2 regions of the Rhizobium sp. 05L429 genome follow, and region 2 is predicted to be linked to the other one. Evidence: predicted binding sites of a transcription regulator. Region 2 holds the regulator's gene; the other holds the start of a gene.
The links. Region 2 encodes PhoB, which activates phosphate uptake and scavenging genes when phosphate is short. Its sites were predicted from a motif close to TGTCATNNANCTGTCAT; they were not measured.

Region 1 (3,410 bases), on a different contig from region 2:
ATGCGAGCGGTGCACACGGACGAGATCGGCACGCAGGCCGGTTTCGATGCGGCCGCGATCGTTGAGGCTGACGGTGCGTGCTGGCGTGGCCGTCACCATTGCAATTGCCTTCGATAACGTAATGCCCTCCACCTCGTCGGCAAGAATGAAGGGCGCATGCAGCAGGCTGAGCGGCACATAGTCGGACGAAAGCACGTCGAGAACGCCGAGCTGCGCCAGATCACGCGCGGCGATATTGCCGGAATGCGATTTGCCGCGCACGATGTTCGGCGCGCCCATCAGAACGCTCATGCCGTTTTCGTGCGACAGCCGGGCTGCGTCGATGCTGGTCGGGAATTCGGCCAGGCGAACGCCGTTTTCGATCGCCTCATCGACATGGACAGATGTGGCATCGTCGTGGCTGGCGACGGTGATGCCGCGTTCGGCGCAGACCCTGGAGATCGCGTCCCGATTTGGCGTCGAATTGCGATCGGATTCGGCGATGCGTCTGGCGCAGAAACGGGCGAACTCCTCGTCCGTGAGCCCGCGCTTCTTCTGATAGTAAAAGATGTACTGGTCCATCGTCTGGAACTGACGTTGGCCGGGCGCATGGTCCATCAGCGAAACGAGACGGACATAGGGGTCGTTCTCGAAATCGGCGAAGTGCTGCAGCACGTTGTCGGCCGAGACCTCGCAGCGCAGGTGGATCAGGTGTTCGGCGCGCAGACGCCCTTCCTTTTCAGCGGACTGGATGGCGTCGGCCATCTCGCGCATCTCGCCATGTTCGAAGCCGCCGTCTTCGTCAGCACCCATGCGCAGGCAGTCGAAGACCGTGGTGATACCCGAGGTGACGATCTGCGCATCATGGGCCTGTATGGCCGCCGTCTTGTTCCAGCGAATGCCCGGACGCGGCGAATAGTGGCCTTCCAGGTGGTCGGTGTGCAACTCGACGAGGCCTGGAATGATGTAGTCGCCTTCAAAGTCTTCGCCGGCTACCGAATTGCCTTTCGAAATATCGGCGATCTTGCCGTCACGGATGAGAATGGAGCCCGAAAGAATATCGTCTTCGAGAACGATCCGGGCGTTTGAAAGAACGGTTTCTTTGCTCATGTCAGAAAATCTTTCAGCTTCTGGCGCCAGCAAGAGGCAGCCATGTGTGGACTTTGAAAGGCGCGCCGCGCGCCTCCTCACGAAAGACGGCAAGGCCGGAAATGCGAAGCGGCCTGCCGGTGAAACCTGCGAAACGCTCCGTCAGGATCGCCTTCATCACTTCCGCGCGCTCTTCCGGCACCTGGCCGGTCAGCGTCATGTGGAAGCCGAAGTCATCCATGACATATGGATAGCCCCAGCGCATGAGATTATTGCGCTGGCTCTCAGAAAGCCTTTCCGGTTTGCGCCTGATAATATCGGCCTCGGAGAGTGCCGCCCGGAATGGCTCGAAAGACTTTACCACCTTTGCCGCGAAATCCTGAAGCGGTTGGTGCAGCGAACCCGGCACAAGCGCAAAGAAGCGGCCGAGCTGGCCGAGCACCAGCTCGGGGATTTCAAAGGCCGGCGTGTTGGCGGCGAAATCTTCGACGACCGCCATCAGGTCCTTTTCGGTCACGGAGGAGGCAAGCTCGAAGGGCGCCTTGATCGTCGCATGGAAGCCATAGCGGCGCGGATCGGCCGTCAGTTCGAATTGTTCGCCAGCCGGCAGCGTCTCGTACCCAGGCGCAGGATAGGCCTCGTCGGTAAAGGCATCGCGGCCGAGCCAGACGGAGGCCGCGCCGGTCAGGGGATCATCCTTAGGCGGCGAAAAATAGAGAGCGTAGCGCAAGGCTTTTATCCTGGAGATCGTCCGAACGGGGAGCGCAATGTGCAGTGATTTGGCGGCGAACCGCAAGCACGCTCCGGCTAAAAGATTTCCATGACAGAATGATGATGACGGCAGGGCCGCCATCATCTTTTACTTTGACGTCAATGACCGGGCTTGGCGCCCATCAACCGTTGGCGAAGCGCGTTCGAAGCCATGTCGAACAGGAAGACCACGATCAGGATAAGGATGACCATGTAGGCGACGTTTTCCCAATTGGAATTGGTGCGCATGGCTTCCCAGAGTTTGAGCCCGATACCGCCGGCACCAACGGCACCGATGATCGTCGCGCCACGTACGTTCGATTCCCACTGATAGAGCGTCTGGCTGACGATGACGGGAACGATCTGCGGCATGATGCCATAACGATGCACCAGCACGGTCGAGGCGCCCGTCGACTTCACACCTTCGCGCGGTTTGTTGTCGATGTTTTCGAGACCTTCCGAGTAGAGCTTGCCGAGCGTGCCTGTCTCCGTGAGGAAGATGGCGCCGGAACCGGCGAGAGGACCGGGGCCGAAGGCGCGCGTCAGGAACAGCGCCCAGATCAGCATGTCGACCGAACGCAGGAAGTCGAAGAAGCGCTTCAGCACCTGGTTGAGAAGCCGGTTCGGAGTGATGTTGCGCGCCGCCATGAAGGCGAGCGGGAAGGCGGCAAGCGAACCCAGCAGCGTGCCCAGGAAAGCCATCACGATGGTCTGGAACAGCTTGGTCCAGACATCGCCGTGCTGCCATTCGCTGTTGTTCCAGACATTGTCGAAGGCAAGCGACAGGTTCGACTGGTCGGGGTGTATACGGGGGCCGGAGACGATGAGACTGATGACCTCGCCTACCGGCTTGTCGAAGAAGGGCGACTGCGTATCGAAGACGAAATTCGCCCAGCCGATGAAGCGCTTGCGCACCTTCACACGGTCGACGGAAATGCTGACATCCCCTGCAAATCCAAGATTGGCGAGCACGTTGTCGTCATAGACCGTCATCCAGCCTGGAACCGGACCGACGACTTTCGGCGCGCCGCTGGAAACATCGACCGGCACCGTCATGCCATGGGCAACGATCGTCGTCTGGCTCTTGCTGACCGTCACCGTGCGACCGCTGCCGCTGACGAGAACCGTGATGCTGCCATCTGTATTGGTTTTCAGCCAATCCGGATGCGGATCGTCGCCAAGCGGTGAGAAGCGCGGATAGCGCGTCTGGATCGTGCCATCGTCCTGGATACGGAATTCCGGCTGCACGTCATAGCTGATCCACTGGCTCATATAGATGCCGAAGCGTTCCCAATGGGCTTCGGCGATGAGCTTCGGCAGGTCGAAGAACCAGACGGCATAGATGCCGTAGAGGATTGTCGCGAGGACAATGAGCAGGCCGCCGAAACGCTGGCGGAAGGACTTGTGAAAATATTCCGGATAGCGCGTTTCGATCTCATGCATGCGGTTTGCGTCGATGACCGTCATGGCAGCCTCAATGTTGCAGGAGGAAGGCGTGTTCGCCGACGAGACGGCGGCGCAGCCAGGCAGAGAACTGGTCGACAGCGACGATCGTGATGAAGAGCAGCAGCACCAGGGCCACGGTCTTCGCG
Region 2 (4,866 bases):
TAAGCGGACATACCAAAGAGTTTTCTCAGGGGCAGCTTCGCGCCATCATTTCAGCCGTTCAGACACAATCGTCAGCGTCCCAAAACCGCCATCGAGCTGAGCGCCATAAAGTTCAAAGACGACAGCAACGCCAGCCTGAAATTACCTAAAGGCCGGAAGCCGAAAAACGAGCCTATATTGAGCACTTCGGAAGCTGGCGGTGCTCCTGACATTAAATCGACGGACATCCCCCGCTCTTATTTCCAGATGTCGAAGCCGAGATGCCGAGCCATTTCGGCCGGTGGAGTAACCGGCCACCGCAACGAAAGATTTAAGCGCGACAAGTCGCATCTTTCGCTTCTCACCAAGCAAAGCAAATTGCCACTGTCGGAAGCACCCTCCGGGAACGCTCCCCGTACCAGGCACCAACAGGTGTCACCCGGCACTGCCGGGTGACAGAACGTCCCGTCGATGTCGTCAAGACCTGATGAACGAGAGCAGGTCGGGGTTGAGGACATCCGCATGCGTGGTCAGCATGCCATGGGGGTAGCCCGGATAGGTCTTCAGCGATCCGTTCTTAAGCAAGTTGACCGCACGCGGCACGGAACTTGCGAAGGGGACGACTTGATCGGCCTCGCCATGCATTACCAGCACCGGCACGGTGATCTTCTTGAGGTCTTCGGTATAATCTTCCAGCCAAGAGTCGACAGTCGCGTAGTGAGCCAGGGCACCACCGGCCATGCCCTGGCGCCACCAGTTCGCAATGATTGCCTCCGAAGGCTTGGCCCCATCGAGGTTGTAGCCGTAGAACGGATTCTCAGGGACGAAACGGTAGAACTCCGCCCGGTTGCCCAGCATGCCTGCCCGGATCGCTTCGAACCACTCCGGCGGTTGACCGGACGGATTTTCCGCGCTCCGGTACATGTTCGGTGTCAGCGAAGCGACCAGCACCGCCTTCGCGACGCGCTCCTGATGGCGAGCCACATAGCGAGCCACCTCACCGCCACCTGTCGAGTGCCCGATATGGATCGCGTCGCGCAGGTTGAGGTGCTCGGTCAGGGCCGCGAGGTCGGCAACCCAGTGGTCCATATCGTTGCCGGTGCCGGGCTGGTCGGACCGGCCGTGGCCGCGCCGGTCGTGGGCGATCACCCGATACCCCTGATGAAGGAAGTATGTCATCTGGGCGTCCCAGTCGTCCGCTGTCAGCGGCCAGCCGTGGCTGAAAACGATCGGTTGGCCCGAGCCCCAGTCCTTGTAGAAGATGTTTACGCCGTCCGTGGTCGTGATTGTAGGCATCGCGTCGCTCCATCTGCGCTGTTAAACATTCATTGGAAGATAATAAATCACTAAATAAAGCCATCCATCCACGCGCTATTGCAATAGCCGACGCAAGATTGCCACGCATGCCTCATCTTTCGAGGCCCAGGCACATGATCCGACACAAGAATTGGTCAGTCTCACATAATGTAGGTCAGCGCCGATAATTGCGGGTCACGACAGGTAGGCTTTTAGACATTTAGCTTTCCTTCTCTGACTGGACACAGTTGACTGCGAAATACTTCCGATGAAGCATTCGACTATGTCCCTAGATTGCGGCGTTAATTAAATCCCCCTTTTATCAAGGACAAATACCTTGTACGTTCGAGCTATGCCTTAAAGGCATAGCGGGGACGCGATGGAACTCAGGCATTTGCGCTATTTTATTGCTGTTGCGGAAGAGGGAAGCTTACTGACCGCAGCCGAGCGGCGGCTACACACTTCCCAGCCCTCACTCAGCAGGCAAATTCGCGATCTGGAAACCGAAGTCRGTGTAAAACTGCTGGAACGGCAGCCGCGCGGCGTGACGCTCACCGCCGCCGGTAAAGTGTTTCTTGATCACGCGCGGCTGGCGTTGTTGCAAGTCGAGGCGGCTGCGGAAGGGGCCCGGCGGGCAGAGCAGCCGCAAAAGCAGTCGTTCACTATCGGTTTTCTCGCAGGGCAAGAGGTCGTGTGGCTACCCCATGCACTGCGCATTATTCGTGAGGAAGCGCCGGAGGTTGAAATCATATTGTCCAGTCAGTCTTCCCCGGACCTTGCTCTGGCACTGATGCGAGGCAAGCTGGACGTCGCTTTCCTTCGCCCCGAGACGCAGAGTGTTGGTGTGTCGTTCAAGTTTTTAGCCAAGGAGCCACTGATCGCCGTGCTGCCGGCTGACCATCGCTTGACGTCGCAGAAAAAGATCCGGCCACAGGATCTTGCCCGCGAAACTTACGTCAGTTCGGCTAGAATTTCTCCGGTCTTGCAATCCGTGATCCAGGAGTACGCGTCGAACGTTGGGATCACACTCAAGGCAGAGTACGAAGGTGAAGGCCTACCATCAGCAATGTCGCTCGTCGTGTCTACAGGTGGAATAACGCTTATTCCGCTTTATGCGCAAAATATGCTGACGCCAAATGTCGTTGCCAGAGCACTTGAGGGTGTGCCTCCGACAATTGATCTCACCTTAGGATACAACGATTCAAATTCCTCACCTTTGCTCCGCCGATTTTTGTCTCGTTCTGATGAACTAGTCGCCAACGTACAAAATCAGAGCATCATCCGCTATGCTGAAGTTCCATAGCAGAGCTCACGCTCATCTTGGTGACGGCTTCGATTGGCTAGCGCCAGCAAGCCGACAGTCCCCTTCCGGCCCCAAATCAGTCGATGCTCAAGGCTCAGAGAATGTTCGCAATCGGCGCATAGCAGATGTCCCCGTCATCGCTTGAGCCCTCGCGATGCAAGGGGCATGTCGGTCAAGGCGTCAGCAAGCCAACGTCTACTCTTAAAAAGCCCACCCGAACAAACAAACGGGCCGCCCGGTTACCCAGACGACCCGTTCGTGACCTCCGATCACTCGGATCAGGCTTCCATGGAATATCCCGCGCCGCGGACGGTGCGGATGACATCCTGCATGTTGGAGAAATTCAGCGCCTTGCGCAGGCGGCCGACATGGACGTCGACGGTGCGTTCATCCACGTAGATATCGTGACCCCAGACGCCATCGAGAAGCTGCGAGCGGGAGAAGACCCTGCCCGGCGACGACATCAGGAATTCCAAGAGGCGGAATTCGGTCGGGCCGAGGCGGACTTCGCGGCTCTTGCGATGGACGCGATGGGTTTCGCGATCGAGCTCGATATCACCACACTTCAAAACGGTGGAGAGAACCTCCGGACGGGCGCGTCGCAGCATCGCCTTGACGCGGGCAACGAGTTCCGGCGTGGAGAAGGGCTTGACGACATAGTCATCCGCGCCGGTCGAGAGACCGCGAACGCGCTCGCTCTCTTCGCCGCGTGCCGTCAGCATGATGATCGGCAGACGCTCGGTTTCCGGCCGCATGCGCAGCCGGCGGCAGAGCTCGATGCCGGAAACGCCCGGCAGCATCCAGTCAAGGATGAGCAGGTCCGGGGTGCGCTCCTGAAGCCGGATTTCGGCCTCGTCGCCACGGAGGATCGTATCCACCTCGAAACCTTCAGCCTCGAGATTGTAGCGGAGAAGCACGCTGAGTGCCTCTTCATCTTCAACAACTGCAACTCTTGGGATCATGCGTGTCAGTCTCCTAATGCATGATCCTTAAACCGGGGGTGATTTAAGCAAGGGACCATGCAGGAACTCGGAATTGGCTGCGACCCTTGCGCGCCCCAGCGCGGGGCGCGCACGCAATCGGCAGGTCCAGATTACTCCGTCACCGCACCAACGGTATTGGAGCTGTCGTCCTTCGGACGCTCGCCCTCCGGCTGGGCGCCGGTTGCCATGTAGTAGATCGTCTCGGCGATGTTGGTTGCATGGTCGCCGATGCGCTCGATGTTCTTGGCGCAGAAGAGAAGATGCGTGCAGCTCGTGATGTTGCGCGGATCTTCCATCATGTAGGTCAGGAGTTCGCGGAACAGCGAAGTGTACATCGCGTCGATCTCGTCGTCGCGTTCGCGGATCGCATTCGCCTTGTCAGCTGAACGATTGGTGTAGACGTCGAGCACTTCCTTGAGCTGGACGAGCGCCAGTTCGGAGAGATGCTCGAGGCCGCGGGCGAGCTTGCGCGGAACGCCGGTGCTCTGCACCGCGATGACGCGCTTTGCCGTGTTCTTGCCGAGATCGCCGACGCGCTCGAGGTCGGCGGCGATGCGGATCGAACCCATGATCTCGCGAAGGTCGGAGGCCATCGGCTGGCGACGGGCGATCGTGACGATCGCCTTGTCGTTGATCTCGCGCTCGGCGTGATCGAGGATCACATCGTCGGAAATGACCTTCTGAGCAAGCGCGGTATCGCCGTTGACGAGCGCGCGGACAGCGTCGCCGCCCATCTGTTCGGCAAGACCACCCATCTCGGAAATGCGCCGGGACAGGAATTTCAGATCGTCATCGTAAGCAGAGAAAATATGTGTTGATGCCATGGGGCTTTGTCCTCGAAAATCGGGAAGGCTTCACATCGCCAAAATCAGCCGAAGCGACCCATGATGTAGTCCTGGGTACGCGGATCGTCCGGGTTGGTGAACATCTTGTCGGTATCGTTCTCCTCGACCAGGTTGCCGAGGTGGAACATAGCCGTGCGCTGCGATACGCGAGCGGCCTGCTGCATGGAATGCGTCACGATGACGATCGTGTAGTTTTCACGCAGCTCGTGGATCAGCTCTTCGACCTTGGCAGTTGCGATCGGGTCGAGCGCCGAGCAGGGCTCGTCCATCAGGATGACTTCCGGGCTGACGGCAACGGCGCGTGCGATGCACAGACGCTGCTGCTGACCGCCGGAAAGGCCGGTGCCGGATTCATGCACGCGATCCTTGACCTCATTCCAGAGGCCGGCGCGCTGCAGGCTCGTCTCGACAATCTGGTCGAGGTCGGCCTTGGACTTGGCAAGGCCATGGATGCGCGGAC

Region 1: AC1DNW_RS11410 (DUF1045 domain-containing protein) is a predicted target of PhoB. The motif match lies at 1,889-1,905, and genes of this name have one in related genera.

What each region holds. Positions count from the first base shown of each region.
Region 1 covers NZ_JBFTNV010000008.1:240,106-243,515, reverse strand. Annotated here, with positions in the region: gene AC1DNW_RS11415 (alpha-D-ribose 1-methylphosphonate 5-triphosphate diphosphatase) at 1-1,089, opposite strand, end outside; gene AC1DNW_RS11410 (DUF1045 domain-containing protein) at 1,103-1,798, opposite strand; gene phnE (phosphonate ABC transporter, permease protein PhnE) at 1,939-3,285, opposite strand; gene phnE (phosphonate ABC transporter, permease protein PhnE) at 3,293-3,410, opposite strand, start outside.
Region 2 covers NZ_JBFTNV010000021.1:10,395-15,260, reverse strand. Annotated here, with positions in the region: gene AC1DNW_RS21235 (hypothetical protein) at 72-227, opposite strand; gene AC1DNW_RS21230 (alpha/beta fold hydrolase) at 457-1,275, opposite strand; gene AC1DNW_RS21225 (LysR family transcriptional regulator) at 1,655-2,578, shown strand; gene phoB (phosphate regulon transcriptional regulator PhoB) at 2,857-3,540, opposite strand; gene phoU (phosphate signaling complex protein PhoU) at 3,672-4,385, opposite strand; gene pstB (phosphate ABC transporter ATP-binding protein PstB) at 4,430-4,866, opposite strand, start outside.